One region of the Providencia sp. PROV208 genome, then DNA from elsewhere that is predicted to be linked to it. Evidence: predicted binding sites of a transcription regulator. Region 1 holds the regulator's gene; each other region holds the start of a gene.
What was found. Region 1 encodes Fur, which represses iron uptake genes when iron is present. Its sites were predicted from a motif close to ATAATAATGAGAACNACTATCAA; they were not measured.
Positions count from the first base shown of each region.

Region 1 (5,240 bases):
CCTGTTTTTTATTCAAGACAGAAAACAGGCAAAAAATTAGAATTTACTAAAATGACTAAGCGGATCACAAAACTCTCGGATTAAATCCACATAATAACGTGAGTTTATTTTTAATATCATGTTCGTCAATTTTAGTTAAAGGAAAATAGGATGAAAAACCGTAATAAAGCACTGTTAGCCACATTGGTTTCATTGTTTGCTGCATCTGCATTTGCACAACCGAATATTACTGTGTTGGCAACAGGCGGGACGATCGCTGGTGGGGGAGAATCAGCAACTGGCTCGAGCTATCAAGCGGGTAAGGTGGGGATTGATTCTTTACTTAATGCGGTACCAGAAACTAAAAAAATTGCCAATCTTAGTGGTGAGCAGCTTGTGAACATCGGTTCTCAAGATATGAATGATCAAGTGTGGCTAACCCTCGCTAAAAAAATCAACCAAGATTGTAATAAAACCGATGGTTTTGTCATCACTCATGGTACTGACACCATGGAAGAGACTGCCTTTTTCCTCGATTTGACTACAGCATGTAAAAAACCCATTGTAATGGTTGGTGCGATGCGTCCTTCTACTGCCTTGGGGGCCGACGGTCCATTGAATTTGTACAATGCCGTGGTACTGGCATCTGACAAATCAGCAGGGGAGCGAGGCGTGCTGATGGCAATGAATGACAAAGTGATTCAGGGTCGTAATGTGATGAAAATGAGTACAACGGAAGTTCAAGCATTCGACGCGGTGAATGCGGGAGCTGAAGGTTATATTCATGATGGTAAAGTGACTTACTACCAAGCTGCTCAGCCTCGCGGTGACAAGCCTGTTTTTGATGTGAGTAAATTAGATAAATTGCCGGAAGTCGGTATCGTTTATAACTATGCAAATGCTTCGGCTGCACCAGTAAAAGCGCTACGTGAAGAAGGAGTTAAAGGTATCGTCAGTGCGGGGGTAGGTAACGGCAATATGTATAAGACCATTTTTGATGCACTCGCGAATGCGGCAAAAGAAGATGTGGTTGTTGTGCGTTCTAGCCGAGTTCCAACAGGCTATACAACACGTAATGCTGAAGTGAATGACAATGAATATGGCTTTGTGGCTTCCGAAAGACTAAATCCACAAAAATCACGCGTATTATTACAATTAGCACTGACTCAAACAAAAGATCCGAAAAAGATTCAAGAAATGTTTGAGCAATATTAATTCTCTAAGAATAGGCGGCAGAAATGTCGCCTTGATTATGTTTTTATAACTACATCTAGAATGTGTTTCTTGATTGATAATCACATTTAAATAATCAAAATAACTCGATAATAAATTCCTATAAGATAGGTAATAAAGTTTATTATCGAGTATTTATGTATCATATATTTAACAAAATTAATTATAAAGCACCGACTTCGGGCGTTTGAGGATCGGATTTTTCTTGCTTATTTTTTTCTTTAAATGCAGTTACGTTTCCTGTCGATTGTGTGGCAGATTTAACTTCAGCAAGCCCAGAAAATATTCCGCCTTTTTTGATGGATAAATTCGAATAGCGGATAGTCCCATAAATTTCGCCATTGGTATCAATGCTGATGGTTTCCGAAATACATTCCCCTTCAACTTTACCGTTTACCCACAATTCATTACTCGTAATATTGCCGGTAACATGCCCATTTTGCATAATTTTTACGGTGTTATTTTTGCCAGTAATATTACCAATCACAGTACCATAAATATGCACTTGCTCATTGGAGGTCACATTGCCTTCAAATACGACATCTTTGGCAATGATAGTATTGGTTTTTTCTTCACTGACCGTCGGTGATGATACTTGCATTTTTTCCTCAGCGATCTGTTGAATGATTTCTTCTTTATTGATAGTGGGAGTGGGCTCTGGTTTGTTTTGTTTTTTATTGAACATGTGACTAACCTTTTTGAAATTGAAGTATAGAACCAAACAAATGATTGAAGATATAAAGGCAAGAGATGCCACAACGGTATATCTAAAAAACCACGCTATCAAAGTAAGAAACCAGAAGAAAAAACTTATGTTCAAAAACAGATAGGCTTTTTTCATCTTTTAATCTCTTACACATAAATTTAAGCATCAGTATAAATTAAAATAACACATAACAAATTAAAGAATAGAGGATGATTTTAGTTTTATCTGAAGAAATAAAGGCATGAGTTTTTAAAAAATAGTCGTTATTTTTCAGATATAGAATGGAAATAGGGAGATGTTAAGATGGGTTAAATAAAAATACCCACAATGAACATTAAGTGGGTATTCTCAGCATTAAATCACGTCTTAATTAAATCGCTTCCTTTAAAAGAAAGAAGCGATTGATAATGTGATTATTTTGCTTCGTGTGCTTCAGTATTTTCGCGACAATTACCTTCAGCGCAGTGACCATACAGATATAAACTGTGGTTAGACAGTTTAATACCGTGACGTGCAGCGATATCATGCTGGCGTTTTTCGATTGATTCGTCTGTAAATTCGATAACCTTGCCACAATCTAAACAAATTAGGTGGTCATGGTGATGTTGCTGAGTTAATTCAAATACGGATTTTCCACCTTCGAAATTGTGACGTGTCACAATACCAGCATCATCAAATTGGTTTAATACGCGATAGACAGTTGCTAATCCGATTTCTTCACCAATATCAATCAGCTTCTTGTAGAGATCTTCCGCACTGACGTGATGGCACTCAGGCTCCTGAAGTACTTCCAAAATCTTCAATCTTGGAAGAGTGACTTTGAGTCCTGCATTTTTCAATGCTTTATTATTGTCTGTCATGCGGGCTTGTCCTGTATTTTAAATCATAAATTTAACAATAATGAGACGTTTTTAACAAAAATCCAGTTGTCTTCTAAACTGATTTACAATTATAGGCATGGAAAATAAAAATAGAAACCATGCATTGTCTCATTATTTTGATTCGAGCTTAAAAGCGAGTCCCTTAATATGGTGGACGAATGAGCCATCATATCTAACAGTGCTCGCTTTTAATTGACAATCAATGTCATTATTAGCCAAGGATTTCAGCCAGCGACATCTCTTCAGAGATCTGTTTAACCCAAGCATTAACACGCTCTTCGGTAAGCTCTGGTTGACGATCTTCATCGATAGCAAGACCGATAAAGTGAGTATCATCAGCCATACCTTTAGAGGCTTCAAAGTGGTAGCCTTCTGTTGGCCAGTGTCCCACAATGACTGCGCCGCGGGGCTCAATGATGTCACGGATGGTACCCATCGCATCACAGAAATATTCTGCGTAGTCTTCTTGGTCTCCACAACCAAACAGCGCGACAAGTTTACCGTCAAAATCAATTTCTTCTAATGTTGGGAAAAAATCATCCCAATCACATTGAGCTTCACCGTAATACCACGTCGGGATGCCGAGAAGTAGGATATCAAATGCTTCGATATCTTCTTTGCTGCACTTAGCAATATCGTGAACTTCTGCAACATCTTTGCCTAATCTTTCTTGGATCATTTTGGCAATATTTTCTGTGTTACCTGTGTCACTTCCGAAGAAAATGCCTATAACTGCCATAAATTGATTAACCTCTTGTTTTTCTAGCAGCGAGTTTAACTTATTGATTCTACTAGAATTAAAAATAGAACGAAAATAGGTAAAATTTGCGCCTTATTTTGGCGAAAAAAACGGTGTTAGTCTGTCAAATTTGTGTGATTCATTCAGACACAGCTAGTGGTCAATTGTCTCACTAACCTGCTCAAGTTGAGCCATCAAAATTTCTTCAATTAGCTCACTTCGGCTTATATTTTTCTCTTCAGCTAATTGGTTTAAGACTGCGACAGCGTCTTCATTTAATTTCAGCTCAACTCGACGCAGTCCTTTGACTTTATCCCGTTTGAGCTGATTTCGTTTGTTAATTCTTAATTGTTCATCCCGCGACAACGGGCTAGTTTTTGGTCGCCCAGGCCTGCGTTCTTCTGCGAACAAATCCAGTGTCGTGCGATCAGTTTGTTCTTTTGCCATATCTACTATTGCTAACGGAAGGGGTGTGCCAGTATTTCAGCGCGCAATGATACCCTAGCTGAATCCCTAGTACCATAGGTGCATACCCAGCTAATTCATCTAATAGATTAAAAAAAAAGCACTTTTAAGAAAAAAGCATCACCCAACGAGGGGGAGATGCTTTTTTGTTCAGGTCAACGAGTCTGCTGCTGCCATAAATTTGCATAAATGCCATTCAATTTAAGAAGGTTTTCATGGGCTTCCGTTTCAGTCACTTCCCCATTGCAAATCACGTAAATTTTATCGGCGTTCATGATGGTATTGAGACGGTGGGCGATGCTAATCACCGTTCTACCTTGTGAAATTAATGGCATGTTTTGCATGATGGCAGATTCCGATTCGTAATCTAATGCGGATGTAGCCTCATCAAGAATTAAAATATCGGGCTCAGTAATTAATGCTCGAGCTAACGCAATGCGCTGACGCTGCCCGCCTGAAAGATTTAACCCTTTTTCAGATAAATGATAATTAAAATTATTAGGCAATGACATAATAAATTCATACGCACCTGCAAGTTTTGCTGCATGAATTAATTGTTGCTCATTTGCTTGTGGGTAACTTAAACGAATATTTTCTGCAATTGTTCCGACAAACAATGTGCTTTCTTGTAGCACGACACTCATTCGACGACGCAATGCCACTGTATCGGCAACGGCTAAATCCATTCCATCCACAATAACTTGCCCATGTTGAGGAACATATAATCGCTGTAATAGTTTTGTTAGCGTGCTTTTCCCCGAGCCAGAAGGACCCGTGATACCAATAAATTCTCCCGCCTTGATGGATAAACAGAGATTATTAAGGACTTCAGGGGTTTCTGGTTGGTAACGAAACCGGATGTTTTGAAACTGAATCTCGCCTTGAATAGCGGCGGAGCTAGCAATGCCTTGGCGCTCATTTTCAATAGGTTTATCAAGAATATCACCGACGCGACGAAGGGAAATGATCGTATGCTGAAAATCTTGCCAAATTTGAGCAAAGCGCAAAATGGGTTGAGTTACATGGGCGCTAAGCATATTAAAGGCGACAAGCTCCCCTGGAGTAATGTTGCCTGCTAGCACCTCGTTCACGCCAATCCACAGTAAAATCGCAGTAGTAATTTTACTCACTAATGTCATCAATTGCGTTGCAACCACGCTGCGCATGGATACTTTAAAGCCTTGCATCAATTGTTGACTGAGTAATTTCTGCCAACGCCTAAAAAAATATTTCTCTG
Region 1 covers NZ_JAMPNS010000010.1:150,832-156,071, forward strand. Annotated here, with positions in the region: gene ansB (L-asparaginase 2) at 151-1,194, shown strand; gene PR766_RS08550 (bactofilin family protein) at 1,376-1,897, opposite strand; gene fur (ferric iron uptake transcriptional regulator) at 2,332-2,778, opposite strand; gene fldA (flavodoxin FldA) at 3,011-3,538, opposite strand; gene ybfE (LexA regulated protein) at 3,692-3,985, opposite strand; gene PR766_RS08570 (type I secretion system permease/ATPase) at 4,159-5,240, opposite strand, start outside.

Region 2 (5,240 bases), on a different contig from region 1:
ACTGGACGCCGATGCTAATTTTTCTGGAGGCAGCCCTGACAAGGTCAACGTGGTGAGCGGCATAAAGAAACAGGCGACTGCCATGCCCTGCACTAATTGCGGCCATACGACTGCGGTAAAATCCATGGCGGGTTCAAAGGTGTACGCTCGCCAGAAGAAACAAATGGCATAGAACACAAAACTGAAGGTAACTATCCACCGAATGTCTAAAAAGTCAGATAGTTTTGCCACAGGCGCCGAGAATAAAACAGGTAAAAGACCAATTGGAGCCAGTGCTAACCCAGCCCACGTCGCTGTATAGCCATACACTTCCTGCAATAACTGAGGTAATAAGACAATCGCCCCAAAATACGCCATATACGCCAAACTGACTGAAATCGTGCCGATAGTAAAATTACGAGATTTAAACAGTGCTAATTCAACAATCGGGTTCTTGTCCGTTAGCTCCCAAATGACTAAGAAAATTAAGGCAATCGCAGAAATTACCGCCAAAATGATAATTTCATTGGATGCTAACCAACCCAGCTCTTTTCCTTTATCCAGAAGCACTTGCAAACAACCTACACCAACGGATAACAGTGCCAAACCAATCACATTAAATGGCACTTTGATCACCTTGGACTCCATTCCTTTAAGAACGATCGCACCCACAATGATCACGAAGATCCCTAGCGGGATATTCATAAAGAAGATCCAACTCCAATGGAAATTATCACTAATATATCCACCGAAAATAGGACCAAAAACAGGCGCTAAGATAATCGTCATCGACCAAAATGCCAGTGCCATATTTTGCATTTTAGGTGGGTAGCAGCGCATGATTAAGCTCTGCGAGAGTGGAATAACCGGTCCCGCCACCGCGCCCTGTAAGACGCGATATAAAATCAGCATACCAAGGCTGTCAGAGAAACCACACAGCAAAGAAAAGAGCGTGAACAGTGCCGTCGCCCATAGGAAGACTCTTATCTCACCAAACCGTTTAGCAAGAAAACCCGAAATCGCGATAGAAATCGCATTCGACACCCCAAATGAGGTGATCACCCAGGTTCCTTGAGAGACCGACACTCCCAAGTTTCCTGCAATGGTTGGAATGGCGACGTTTGCAATCGTCGAATCGAGCACTTGCATAAATGTCGCCAGAGATAGGGCAATCGTCGCCCAGACTAATTTGGCGCCTTTTAGCGGTTGAATATCGGCCATGGGGCTAATCCGCGTTATCGCTAATAATGGTGTTGATGACTTGGTCTACGTCATTCAACTTCAGTACAAGCACATCGCTTTCAAACGCTGGCGTGGTACGTTGAACTTCTGACAACACAGGACCATTTTGGTCTTTAATATCAATGGTCACGTTCATTGATAAGCCAATACGTAGTGGGTACTTCGCCACTTGCTCAGGGTCAAGTTCGACACGCACGGGCAAACGTTGCACCACTTTAATCCAGTTTCCTGTCGCATTTTGCGCTGGTAGCAATGAAAACGCACTTCCCGTTCCCATATCCAACCCGACCACCGTACCTTTATAGCTCACATTGCTACCATAAAAATCACTGTTGATGGTAACAGGCTGACCGATACGCACATTTTCGAGCTGGGTCTCTTTAAAGTTGGCATCGACCCACACTGGCTGAACAGGCACAATTGCCATTAACGAACTTTGCGAACTAACTTGTGAACCCACCTGTACATTGCGGCGAGAAACATATCCCGTCATGGGGCTTTTTATTTCTGTCCGCTGCAAGTTGATCCATGCGCTACGCACACTGTCTGCGGCTTGTTGTACTGCTGGCTGATTTTTCAATGCGGTGTTACGCAACAACGCGCGGTTTGCATTATATTGTTGAATTGAAATATCCAATGCGGCTTGCGCCAATTGCACCGCTTCTTGCGAATGCTGCAAATCTTCTTTTGAAATGGTACCACTGCGCCCTAATGCAGCACGGCGTTGATAATCTTTTTGCGCTTGCGCAAGCGAGACACGATTTTGTTGGATCTGGGCTTGGTATTGGTCGCCATTAATATACAGCTCCTTGGTTTTGCGCACCGTTGAAGCTAAGTCATGTTTCGCCTGCTCATATGCCAGTTGTGCATTGGTTTTATCCAACACCACCAACACATCACCCGCTTTTACCAAATCGGTATTTTCAAAGTTTACCTGTGTGACATTTCCCGTGGTTTGCGCAACGATAGGAATTTGTAAGCCCGACACATAAGCATCGTCGGTATATTCTTGGAAACGCAGTACCAAGAACCAATAGACACCATAAGCAACAAATAATAGAACGATGATAATCGTAGCAATGATCATCCATAGCGTTCTTTTATTTTCTTTATTCGTTTTCTGATGCTCTTCAATTGAATTTGTCGGTTGTTCCATAATAACTCTCAAGGAAAATAAACTTAATTTTAGCAATAATCCTATCTTTACGAAGTCACCGTAATAATGCAATAGCCAACGGTTTTATATTAACTAAATATCGATTTTAATTTTTAATTTCTGTTTTAAATCAATCTTTAATTGATTCTTTAATTCGAAAAATCAATGCCAGTCAAAAAAAGAAGTAATTATTAAATCATTATTGGAGCAATACTCTAAATAAGATAATCAATGTTGATTAAATAATTGCTGATATTTGTCCATGACATGAACGATTGATAGCGCATCACTTTTATAACTCTATTTTCGCCCCTTCGCACCGCGTTTCACCACCATCCCTTCGTGCACAAAAATGTTAACCGCGATCAAACTTTGCCCAAAAATTAGCACGCTAATTATTTATTTTCGATCCATATCGGTGATAGTATTCGCAAGCATTATGATTATCATTATCATTTGGTTTCGCTAGGGAAAAATATGAAAAAGCACTATCACTACTCTTTACTTGCTGCTGGTGTTTGCGCAGCAATTGCTTCATTTAGCGCCACAGCAGAAGAAAATTCAGACAAAATGATTGTCACGGCATCGGGTTATTCCCAGCAATTGCGTGATGCCCCTGCCAGTGTGACCGTCATTACCGCCGAACAGTTACAAAACAAACCCGTCCGCGACTTAGCCGATGCAGTCAAGGATGTGGAAGGCGTGAGTGTGGTCGGCAGCGCCAACAAACAAGACATTAATATTCGCGGATTATCCGGTGAATACACCCTGATTCTGGTGGATGGTCGCCGCCAAAATAGCCGCGAATCTCGCCCAAATGGGAGCGGTGGTTTTGAAGCGGGCTTTATGCCACCAGTTGAAGCTATCGAGCGTATCGAAGTGATCCGTGGACCTATGTCCTCACTGTATGGATCTGATGCCATGGGTGGCGTCATTAATATCATCACCAAAAAAGTGACGAATGAGTGGCACGGCAGTGTCACTACAGGGGCAATTATTCAGGAAAACAGCGAAAGCGGTGATTCCATGGATGGTAACTTCTATCTTTCTGGTCCGCTGATTAAAGATAAATTAGGTCTACAACTGTATGGCGGTGGCGATTACCGCAAAGAAGATAAAATTCCGGATGGTCATGATAAGAAAGATAATAAAAGCCTGACGGCAAAATTAACTTTCACGCCAATGGAAAACCAAACCTTCTTATTTGAAGCGGGTAGAACAACCCAAGAACGCTATGCTGAACCCGGTAAATCCCTCGCTGAATACTCCATGTTTAATGGTGTAAAACGCGATAATACCAAATCAGAAACTCACAATAACCGTAATCATATGGCGCTGACGTACAAAGGCGACTGGGATGTGATTCAAACAGAAGTGAGTGTGTACCAAGAACAGACCAAACGCAAAACGAAAGCAGAAACCAAAGACGCGAAAACAGGGTTGTATAATTACGCTTATGAGGCTCGCGTACCTGAAATCACGAATACCGTCGTGGATGGTAAAGTAGTCGCTTTCCTACCAGACAATATTTTGACGGCAGGTACCCAATACCAGCATGCGAAGCTGAAAGATACCTCAGCGACAGGCGCAAAAACCACTGAAAATGTCTCTCTGACTGCAGATCAGTACGCACTGTTTTTAGAAGATGAGTTTACTGCCACTGAAAATCTGATTTTAACCGGTGGTATCCGTTTAGATCATCATGAATTCTATGGTGACCACTGGAACCCACGCGGTTATGCCATTTACCATCTAACTGATGAAATCACCATCAAGGGTGGGGTATCTCAAGCCTTCCGCGCACCCACTCTGCGTGAAATTAGTCCGAACTACAAAACATCGACAGAAAAAGGCAAAGGAATCATTTACGGTAACGACAATCTGAAACCGGAAAAAAGCTTCAACCAAGAAATTGGTATCGCCTATGACCATGAATCTGGTTTCAATGCGAGCGTCATGTTCTTCAATACCGATTTCAAAAATAAACTCACCAGCTACTACACTGGCGACAAAGACCCTGTAACAGGTTTAAACCTGTATACCTATGACAACGTGGGTGAAGCGAATATTAAAGGGGTTGAAGTGGCAGCAGGCATCCCATTTGCCGAAGATTGGAACCTGAGCTTGAACTACACCTACACCGATTCCGAACGTAAAAGTAATGATGAAAAGCTAACGAGTGGAGAATCACTCAAAGGCTATCCATTGGATAAAACGCCAAAACACTTAGCCAATGCCAAACTGGATTGGCAATATAGTCCTGATCTCAACCTGTACACTCGTGCGCATTACGAAGGTGAACAAGTTTGGGCAGCACAACGTAATGGCTCTTCCGTTCCTCGTTATCGTAAAGGCTACACCACGATGGACGTAGGCGCGACGTATCAGCTGCTGAAAAATACCAAGCTGAACTTTGCTGTCTTAAACATCGCTAACGAGAAAGGCTCTAAAATTGATGCCGAAAATGGTGGAAACTGGGATGTTGAAGACGGTCGCCGTTACTGGGCGAATGTCAACGTGACATTCTAATCCCTGAGAGCGGGTATGACGCAAACAGCCGATTACCCGCCGATTCTTTTTCGTTCGATGGCAATCCCAATGATAAAAAAACTGTTTATGGCGAGCCTATTGATGTGTATCGCAAACAATACTTGGGCACGTCCCAGCCCCAATATTCCCGAATTTGATGCGCGCGTGGCTGAGGTTTATACCGTACAGCACCATGATATGCGCAATGGTCAGCGTGAATTGCGTATCTATAGTGCCGTTCCTAAAGACGTTTCAGGAAAACGTCCTGTGCTCTTTATGCTTGATGGTAATGGGCTCTACCCATTAGCGGTAAACCAAGCGGCTCAACAATTTG
Region 2 covers NZ_JAMPNS010000012.1:180,890-186,129, forward strand. Annotated here, with positions in the region: gene PR766_RS11075 (DHA2 family efflux MFS transporter permease subunit) at 1-1,200, opposite strand, end outside; gene emrA (multidrug efflux MFS transporter periplasmic adaptor subunit EmrA) at 1,205-2,377, opposite strand; gene PR766_RS11085 (TonB-dependent receptor domain-containing protein) at 2,855-4,906, shown strand; gene PR766_RS11090 (alpha/beta hydrolase) at 4,922-5,240, shown strand, end outside.
Region 2: a site for Fur is predicted at 2,811-2,833, ahead of PR766_RS11085 (TonB-dependent receptor domain-containing protein). Genes of this name have one in related genera too.

Region 3 (5,240 bases), on a different contig from region 1:
TCAATCCAACGGTAGCCTGCCAGTTGTCACTGTGTACACCGATTGGCTGTAATACTGGCGTGATGACTTTACTGACAGAGGCAAGCGCAGAGTCATTAATATTATCAACAGGCTTACCAGATAAGGAGAAACTGTTAAGTGCCCCGATAAAAATACTTGCTACGACAATCACCTTACCTGCACGAACCACAAAGCCCTTTAAACGCTGCCAAGTTTGAATGAGTAACGTTTTGGTATGAGGGACGTGGTAGACCGGTAGTTCCATCACAAAGGGTGAGGCTTCTCCACGCATTAGGGTGTGTTTGAGCAATAAGCCTGTCAGGATTGCGACGACAATACCAAGAAGGTACAGAGAGAACACGACACTCGCGCCATTTTTGCCAAAGAAAGCCGCTGCGAATACAGCAAAGATGGCTAAGCGAGCACCACAGGACATAAATGGCGCCATCAGGACGGTAATAAGGCGTTCACGAGGTGCATCTAACGTTCTAGCACCCATGATAGAAGGAACGTTACAACCGAATCCGACAATCAGCGGAACGAAAGACTTGCCAGGTAAACCAAGGGCTTGCATTAATCTATCCATGACAAAAGCCGCACGAGCCATATAGCCGGAGTCTTCTAAGATAGATAAAAACAGGTACATCATACCGATTTGTGGTACGAGAGGCAGGACGGTGTTGATACCGCCACCGACGCCTTGAGCTAAGAAAACAGTCAACCATTCTGGGAAGTTTGCTGTTGCACCAATCCATTGGATACCATGAATAAAAATAGCTTCTGACGCCCCTTCAAAGAACGGCTGCAAAGCACCACCAATATTGATAGCAAGGACGAACATCAGATACATCACAAATAAAAAGATAGGTACGCCCAGCCAGCGGTTCAAGATAAATTTATCTAGGGTCTGCGTGAGTTTATTCGGTTCAGCTTCACTGTTATTAATCGCAGCATGACAGATCGTGGCGATAGATTGATAACGCGCATCAGCAATTAATAACTCTGGTTCTTCTTGTAACGTCTCTTTGAGTTTGGTGCGCGTTTCAGCGAGCACTTGCTCAGAGATGTTAGCGCGTTGACGACTATAAATATCGCCTTCCAAGATCTGTAATGCTAACCAACGGCGCTGTTGTTGGCTAAATTGCTGAGCAGAGATTTGCTCAGAAAGTGTATCGACGGTTTGTAAAAGTTGTGGCGGGTATTGAACTAGAGCTTGTTGACTATTTTGTGGATGGCTATCAATAGCTTGTTTGAGTTTTTCGAGACCCGTAGCCCGTGTGGAAACCATTGGGATAACAGGGCAGCCCAGCTGTTTTTCCAGTTGTTTAACATCAATATCAATATGTTGGCTTTCGGCGATATCCAGCATATTCAGCGCAACGATGCAGGGAACGCCGAGCTCGACCAGCTGTAATGTTAGGTATAAGTTACGCTCGAGGTTTGAGGCATCGACAACGTTGATCAACATGTCGGCTTCACCACTTAAAATAAAGTAGCAGGCGATTTGTTCATCAAGTGAAGTTTGCTCTGAAATGGTTGTGAGTGAGTAAGTACCCGGTAAATCAACAAGTTCAATCTTGTGTTCAGGCGTTTGGAAACGTCCAACTTTACGCTCAACGGTAACGCCAGCCCAGTTACCGACACGCTGGCGTGATCCTGTTAACTGGTTAAACAAGGTTGTTTTACCTGCGTTAGGGTTACCAATAAGGCCGATAGTTAATGGTTTCATAGTGTTGTATGCCAGTCGTGAAAAATGAAAATCTTTATTGGAATAAATGCAAAGAATAATTAATTTGTATGCACTTCATCTAAGTTAATCAATGCCAAATCTTTTTTGCGTAATACCAAGCTGACGCGGTGAGTTTCTATTTGTACGGGGTCACCAAACGGCGCTAAACGTACCACTTTAAATACTGAGCCTGGAAGTAGACCAAGGGAGAGTAATTTTTGGCGATAGGCTGGACTTATCTCTGGTGAAAAGCCAAGTATTTTATAACTGCATTGGGGAAGTATGGACATGGTACCTTCCAATTACTGTTTATTCTATGATTTAACTGTTAAATCATAGATGGTGTTATTAAGAATAATATTGATAATTATTATTATAAATTTGTGCGTCTTTAAAAGAAATAGTATGGAAGATAAAATTAAATCTAATTAACAATGAGAATCATAATCATCTACCATTTGTTATATTTAGCCTCTTTTTCCCGCAAGATTAAATGATATGGATCAAAAAGGGATTTAGTTGGCAGTTTTTTTAAAATAAAAAAAGGTGTTAATGTTGTTAATTAACATCATTAAATAAGACGGAATACAGATAATAAATTGAATTAATTAATTTATTTTTAGTTAATAAATAGAATAGATTTGGAAGAAGTATTCCGTTATTGACTGAATAGGTTGTGATAAATGCCCTTACCTAAATAGTAAGGGCATGAAGGGGTTAACGCTTTTTACCAAAAGCCGCAGCCAGTGCATCACCCATCGCACTGTTACCCGCGTTTGAGCTGTTGCCGCGAGCATTGCCTCTTGGTGCTGGCGCTTTACGGGTATTTCTATCCTGTGCAGGTGCAGCGCTACGAGGCGCGCTATTACCGTCACCAGCTTGCTCATCTAAGCGCATAGTGAGCGCAATGCGCTTACGTGCAATATCCACATCCAGCACTTTCACTTTCACTATATCCCCTGTTTTAACCACCTTGTGAGGATCTTCAACATAGCTGTTGGATAGGGATGAAATATGGACTAGCCCATCCTGATGAACACCAATATCGACGAATGCACCGAAGTTAGTGACATTAGTCACTGCGCCTTCTAGGATCATACCCGGTGTTAGGTCATTCATGGTTTCAACGCCTTCAGCAAAGGTCGCTGTTTTAAACTCAGGGCGCGGATCGCGACCTGGTTTTTCGAGTTCTTTAATAATGTCAGTAACGGTAGGAACCCCAAATTGCTCAGTCGTAAATTCTCGAGGGCTTAGGCTATTTAATACTTGGGAATTGCCCATGATCTCTTTCAATGGTTGGCGAACGACTTCAAGGATTTTTTCGACAATTGGGTAGGCTTCAGGGTGAACAGTTGATGCATCCAGAGGGTTATCACCATTGGTGATACGCAAGAACCCTGCACACTGTTCAAAGGCTTTAGGACCTAAACGAGCGACTTTGAGTAACTGTTTTCTGTCATTGAATTGACCATTCGCATCACGCCAATCGACGACATTTTGGGCAATCATTTTACTCAAGCCAGCCACGCGAGTGAGGAGCGCGACGGATGCCGTATTAAGGTCTACGCCGACAGAGTTTACACAATCTTCAACCACGGCATCTAATTTACGTGCTAACTGTGTTTGGCTCACGTCATGTTGATACTGACCCACACCGATAGATTTCGGATCGATTTTCACGAGTTCAGCCAATGGGTCTTGCAAGCGACGAGCGATAGAAACCGCGCCTCGTAAGGATACGTCTAAGTCAGGAAACTCTAATGCTGCTAGCTCAGAAGCAGAATAAACGGATGCGCCAGCTTCACTGACAATAACTTTTTGCGCAGTGACTTCTGGGTATTGTTTTTGCACCTCAGCGAAGAAACGCTCAGTTTCTCGTGAGGCGGTGCCATTACCAATTGCCACGAGTTCGACTTGGTATTTCTGGCACAATGCTGCAACGATAGTGGCGGCTTTGGCAGCTTGACCTGTATGCGGGTAAATGGTGTCAGTTGCCATGACTTTACCTGTTGCATCAACCACGGCAACTTTGACGCCAGTACGTAAACCTGGATCGAGACCCATAGTGGCGCGCATACCTGCGGGAGCTGCCATCAGTAAGTCACTGAGGTTACGAGCAAATACGTTAATTGCTTCTTCTTCTGCTTTCTCACGCAGAGTACTCATGATTTCGGTTTCTAAGTGCAGAAGCACTTTGACTCGCCAAGTCCAGCTGATGACGGCTTTACGCCATTGGTCAGCGGGTGCATTGTTTAAACGCACATCAAGGTGACGAGTAATAATTTCTTCGCAGTAGCTCTCTTTTGGCGGCTCTTCAAACTGGGGATCACAGTTAAGAGACAGCTGTAAGACACCTTCATTGCGTCCTCGGAACATCGCTAATGCGCGGTGTGAAGGGACGTGAGCAACAGGCTCATGGTGATCAAAATAGTCACTAAACTTCACACCTTCGGTTTGTTTCCCATCAGCCACAACAGAAACGATGTGGGCATTCTTCCAAATATAATCCCTAACTTTCGCTAATAGGATGGCATCTTCGGCGAAACGCTCCATTAAAATATAACGAGCGCCATCGAGAGCAGCTTTGGTGTCAGCCACGCCTTTCTCAGCATCCACATAGTTCTGGGCAAGTTCGTCAGGTGACTGGCTTGGATCGTGCCATAGCGTATCAGCTAGTGGTTCTAAGCCAGCTTCGATTGCGATTTGTCCACGAGTGCGGCGTTTTGGCTTGTAAGGAAGGTAGAGATCTTCGAGTTCGGTTTTATTCAGCGTGGTATTGATGGCAGAAGCGAGTTCTGGGGTAAGTTTACCTTGTTCATCAATAGATTTTAGAATGGTTTGCTTACGGTCGTTTAACTCTCTCAAATACCCTAAACGGCTCTCTAGCTGACGTAGCTGAGTATCATCCAATCCCCCCGTGACCTCTTTACGGTAGCGGGCGATAAATGGGACAGTATTACCTTCATCCAATAATGTAATGGCTGAAAACACCTGTTTTGGTTGGGCTTGCAGTTCGGCCGCAATAATTTGGCTTAGAGTTTCATTCATGTCGTGTTTAAATACCTACTCAAAGAACAGTGAAAAATAGACTGCACAGTTATACTTGCTGGTAGACAGAATTGCCAGACAGAATTTTTGTCTAGTGGTAGGCAAGTCGCAGATTATATTTTATAAAATATTATAATTATCCGATTTATATACCTTTAATGTGATGAATAAGAGCCTGTTAATTACCCGTGAAGGGTGGGATGCCTTAGACAAAGAATTGAAATATCTTTGGAAAGAAGAGCGCCCTCTTGTAACTCAATCCGTCTCTGAAGCTGCGGCGCAAGGCGATCGCTCCGAAAATGCAGAATATATTTATGGTAAAAAACGTCTACGGGAAATAGACCGGCGTATTCGTTTTTTATCCAAAAGATTGGATCAGCTTAGAATTGTTGAACCTGACCCTCGCCAAGAGGGGCGTGTTTTTTTTGGCGCTTGGGTTAAGCTTGAAGATGATAACAAAAAT
Region 3 covers NZ_JAMPNS010000012.1:136,806-142,045, reverse strand. Annotated here, with positions in the region: gene feoB (Fe(2+) transporter permease subunit FeoB) at 1-1,729, opposite strand, end outside; gene feoA (ferrous iron transporter A) at 1,789-2,019, opposite strand; gene PR766_RS10865 (Tex family protein) at 2,447-4,777, opposite strand; gene greB (transcription elongation factor GreB) at 4,941-5,240, shown strand, end outside.
Region 3: a site for Fur is predicted at 2,084-2,106, ahead of feoA (ferrous iron transporter A). Genes of this name have one in related genera too.

Region 4 (5,240 bases), on a different contig from region 1:
CATCAATTATAACTTTATTTATTCCCTAGCATTAGTAAATTTAAAAAATAAAAAACTCGAAGTAAAAAATTATTAAAAAGTATTTCAAAATGTTATTGCCTGCATTATAGCGCCCATGAAATGTTGCGCAAGTGTTTTTTTATTTTATTTAAGCAAAACCAAAAAATAAACAAAAAATAGTTAAATAACAATTTGATAAGCTTTTTGCTGATAATGAAATCATCAAGGTGATATTTATAACAGCAATTACATATTTATATTTCATTATTTAAGGTGATTTAACATTGTTTTATTAATAACACTTATATTAATAAAATAAACTCGTTAATTTACTCTCTTTTTTATCCTTTCAATTCAGGTGAAATATATTAATTATTTTTTACCTTTTGTAAGCTAGGCTTTAGCTGGTTAACTATACATCTGTTTTGAATAGAGTGTATACATTTCTTATACTTCACTCTAATAATCAGTAAGTTCCACTGAAACCCACATTGCTCCCCGCCGAATCAATACCCTTAATTGGAGTATTTACTACTCTTACTCCCCTCATGAATAATCCCATACAATATAAATGGTTTATTTTCAATTAACCTTCTTCATTTCTTATTTGATAAGAATTTTATCTCGGCAGGATTTAAAATTACTCTAACTTAAATAAAATTTTAAGAAATACAGAATAAAATTGAACGTTTTATTTATGAAACTATAAAGATAAACAACAGTTTTTATCAGAAATATTGCAAAGATATGCAAGAAGCTTGGCGTGAAAAAAGTATTGATATGAAAATACGTTTTATCTCAAAACATCAGTGTCATGATGCCCACACGTGCTACTGAGATAAAACGCATGATTACGAGCCGCTATTTAGCGCTAGCGGCTGTTGCTTCCATCCCGACTAGGCCAATCTTGAGATATCCTGATTGACGTAATGCGTTCATCACATCCATCATGGTCTCATAATCTACGCTCTTGTCTGCTTGGAAAAAGATGGTAGTTTCTTTATTGGTATTCGTCGCTTGATCTAACGTTGAGCCCAATTGCTCTTTCGTAACTGCTTGTTCACCAATAAATAACTGACTATCTGACTTCACCGTTAAGAATACTGGCTTTTCAGGTCGAGGCTGAGGCTTCGCCGTGGAAGCAGGTAAATCAACTTTAATATCAACGGTAGCCAGTGGCGCTGCAACCATAAAGATAATCAGCAGAACCAACATAACATCGATAAACGGTGTTACGTTGATTTCATGCATTTCACCGCTATCGTCTTGTTCGTCACCTAAACGCATTGCCATAATGATTACCTTGCTTTGCTGTTTGCCAGATCGAGGTCACGCCCCAGTAACAACGCTGCCTGTGCAGCAACATCGCCCACTTGACCACGGTAGTTATTGATCATCCGAGCAAAAATATTGTAAATCACGACCGCAGGAATCGCCGCGATCAAACCAATTGCTGTCGCAAGTAGCGCTTCTGCAATTCCTGGAGCAACAACCGCTAAGTTTGTCGTTTGAGAATGGGCGATACCGATAAAGCTGTTCATGATCCCCCACACTGTACCGAACAGACCCACAAATGGAGAAATCGCACCGATTGTCGCTAAATAACCATTACCACGCCCCATATAGCGACTGATTGCAGCGACCGAGCGCTCTAAGCGAAAGGCAGTACGATCTTTGATTCCTGACAGATCTTGGCTACTCGCAGAAAGTGCTCTTTCTGTTGTCGCTTCCGCTAATAACATACGTGTAATACTGTTCGCTTTAAATCCATCAGCGATCGAAACCGCTTCATCAAGGGATTTTACTTCGGCGATTGCTTTGGCTTCGTCTTTTAAACGACGACGCGCAACTAAAATTTCGCTTCCCTTAGATAAGAATAATGCCCATGTGATCACTGATGCGAGTAACAGACCGATCATAACCGTTTTCACAACGACGTCTGCGTTCTGGTACATACCCCAAACAGATAAATCTTGGTCAAAACCACCGCCATGAGCTTCTGTAGCAATTTCCACGTTTTCAGTGACTGCGGTATTCGTAATGACAGTCTCAGTTGCTACCACTGGTGTAGACGCTGATTCAGGTGTGGAAGTCGTATTGACAGGGGTTGCTGTTGAACCTTGGCTTGCTACTGGTGTACTAGGAGTGGCAGCGGGTGTTGTTTCCGCGGATGCTGTGCCCATTAAGCCGATCGCCAATAGAATAGAAGCTGTTAATTTACGCATCAGTTGGCCTTTACTCTCTTATTTGTGTTGTATAAAAAAATTTATATCGATGATTGTGCCATTCATCGACTAACCATTAAAAGCGAAATTTGACTCGCGAATTCATCTCTTTTCGTCAAGATGTGCAGATAATATCAAACACAGCGCGAATTGATAGTAATTATCATTAGTATTCACAATTTTTTGTGACCTATCAACGTTGTCATTGATAGCGGTCACGCAATGCCATCATGATTTTGCTGGTTATAATGAAGAAAATTCAGCTAGCAACTTTTGTTCTTGCGTTAAGCAACTGAAATCATTTAACGTCAGGTGATAACTTAACCAATCATTTGGATTTTCTATCGGTAAATAAGGCATCGCTCAATGAAAAAAATTAGACCCGAAACCCAGCTCGTACACCTTGGTAGAAACCCTAAATTCACGCAAAAAGGGGTCAATCCCGTCATTCAACGTACCTCTTCCGTAATTTTTGATTCAGTAGAAGATAAAAAACATGCCGTACGTAACCGTGCTAATGGTGTTTTAATGTATGGTCGCCGAGGCACACAAACCCATTTTGCATTCCAAGAGGCCATGACTGAATTAGAGTGCGGTGCTGGCTGTGTCCTTTATCCTTCCGGTGCAGCGGCGATCACCAATGCCATCATGTCATTCATCAACGCAGGGGATCATATTCTCGTTACAGGCTCCGCGTATGATCCGACCCAAAATTTTTGTGACAAAATTCTAACTGGTCTCAATGTCGAGACAAACTACTTTGACCCACTGATTGGTGACAAAATTGCCGATCTAATTCGCCCTAACACTAAAATCGTCTTTCTAGAGTCACCAGGGTCTATTACGATGGAGGTCCACGACCTTCCCGCCATTGTGAAAGCGGTTCGTCAGAAATCCCCTGAAATCATTATCATGATCGACAATACATGGGCTGCAGGCGTTTTACTCAAACCGCTTCTGTTTGATGTGGATATCTCGATTCAATCAGCGACTAAGTATATTAATGGGCATTCGGATGGCATGCTAGGATTGGCAGTTGCCAACCAGCGATGCATTGAAACATTGCGTGAAAACTCCTATCTATTGGGGCAAACCGCCGATCCAGATACCGTGTATATGGCTGGTCGAGGGCTTCACACCCTACCAACTCGCCTTAAACAACATGAATCAAATAGCTTAACCGTCGCAAATTGGTTAGTAGAGCACCCATCCGTTGCTCACGTTTTTCATCCTGCGCTTCCAAGTCATCCCAGTCATACCGTTTTTAAACGCGACTTTAGCGGCTGCAATGGATTGTTTTCATTCCAGTTAATATCCCGTTTATCACCTAAACAATTCAGTGATTTTCTCGATCATTTCAGTCATTTTAAAATGGGCTATTCATGGGGAGGATTTGAATCTCTGATTTTAGGTTATCAAACAGAAGATTTGCTCAATATGCGTCAATATGATTACCAACCAGATTCAGGGTCATTCTTCCGCCTACATGTTGGGTTAGAACATCCACAAGATCTTATCGATGATTTACAGCGTGCATTTGAACGTATTTAAGCGTCAACATTTCATCATGATTATTAGGCAGTTAATCACTGCCTTTTAATTAATTCCCTAAACAAATCAAACTAGGCTGAAATTTTTCCTGTAAGATAGACCCCAATGATTCGCTTTATGCAGATACAGGAACGGTTATGGAAGTCATACGCGAAATCGTACTGGCACTTTGGCAACACGATTTTATGAAGCTCTCCAATCCAGAGGTGCTTTGGGTTATTTACACCATTCTCTTCATGGTGATTGTCTTAGAAAATGGAGTGCTCCCCGCTGCATTTTTACCGGGTGATACCCTTTTACTGCTTTCTGGCGCGTTGATCGCTAAAGGCGTTTTACACTTTATCCCCACTATTTTGCTATTAGCAACTGCCGCCAGCTTAGGGTGTTGGCTTGGATTTATTCAAGGTCGCTGGCTAAGCGAAACCAAAGTTGTTAAACGCTGGCTTTCTCAACTCCCTGAGGAATATCATAAAAAAGCCAATGATATGTTTAACCGCCAAGGCTTATATGCCCTCCTCATTGGGCGTTTCCTGGCATTCGTCAGAACGCTGTTACCACTGTTAGCGGGATTATCCGACCTTAGTCACCGCCGTTTTCAGTTATTTAACTGGCTTAGCGGATTATTGTGGGTCGGTATTATTGTGACTTTGGGTTATGCAATTAATCAAATTCCCTTTGTCAAAGAACACGAACAAATCGTCATTACCGCTCTGATGATCATCCCTGTTATCCTGTTGGTCAGCGGCTTAATTGGTTCCATTATCGTTTACTGGAAACACCGTAAGGCCCTAAAAGGCAGTAAAGAAAGCCAATAGTAAATCTATAAAATATAGCGACCAGTGTAGGCCTAACTACTTGGTCGCCTTAGTAAACCTACATTTTCACCCTCCACTAAATACCTAATAATAAGGTAGGCGCGTTTTATTACCTTGGAGTCACCATGTCATACGAGACCACACACGCATCAGAGTATGAAATCAACGTTTATCTTGTAAACTCATTTACCCGTGATAACACAGGTGGTAATCCCGCAGGAGTCATACTCAACCCGCCAGAACTCAGCGATACACAGAAAATAGAGATTGCTCGACAAGTAGGATTTTCCGAAACGGCTTTTGTCTATACTGGTGAAAGTGCAGGTGAAGAAACGGATTATAAAGTGGATTTCTTCACCCCTGAAAGTGAAGTCGACTTTTGTGGACATGCAACATTGGCTGTCTTTTTTACCCTATTTTCATTGAACCAGTTAGGCGCTGGCACCTACTCCCAAAAGACCAAAGCAGGTATTTTAAATGTTACGGTCAGTGCTGATGGCGTTATTATGGAGCAAGCACTCCCCATTACCCGCCAAGGACCCGATGTGAATGCCGTTGCTGCTGCATTAGGTATTCCAACCGAAACAATCACGAAAACGGGTTTGCCTATTGAAATTATCTCTACTGGATTACCTGATATTTTAGTTCC
Region 4 covers NZ_JAMPNS010000003.1:241,862-247,101, forward strand. Annotated here, with positions in the region: gene exbD (TonB system transport protein ExbD) at 862-1,293, opposite strand; gene exbB (tonB-system energizer ExbB) at 1,299-2,225, opposite strand; gene metC (cystathionine beta-lyase) at 2,592-3,776, shown strand; gene PR766_RS02940 (DedA family protein) at 3,914-4,591, shown strand; gene PR766_RS02945 (PhzF family phenazine biosynthesis protein) at 4,717-5,240, shown strand, end outside.
Region 4: a site for Fur is predicted at 2,376-2,398, ahead of exbB (tonB-system energizer ExbB). Genes of this name have one in related genera too.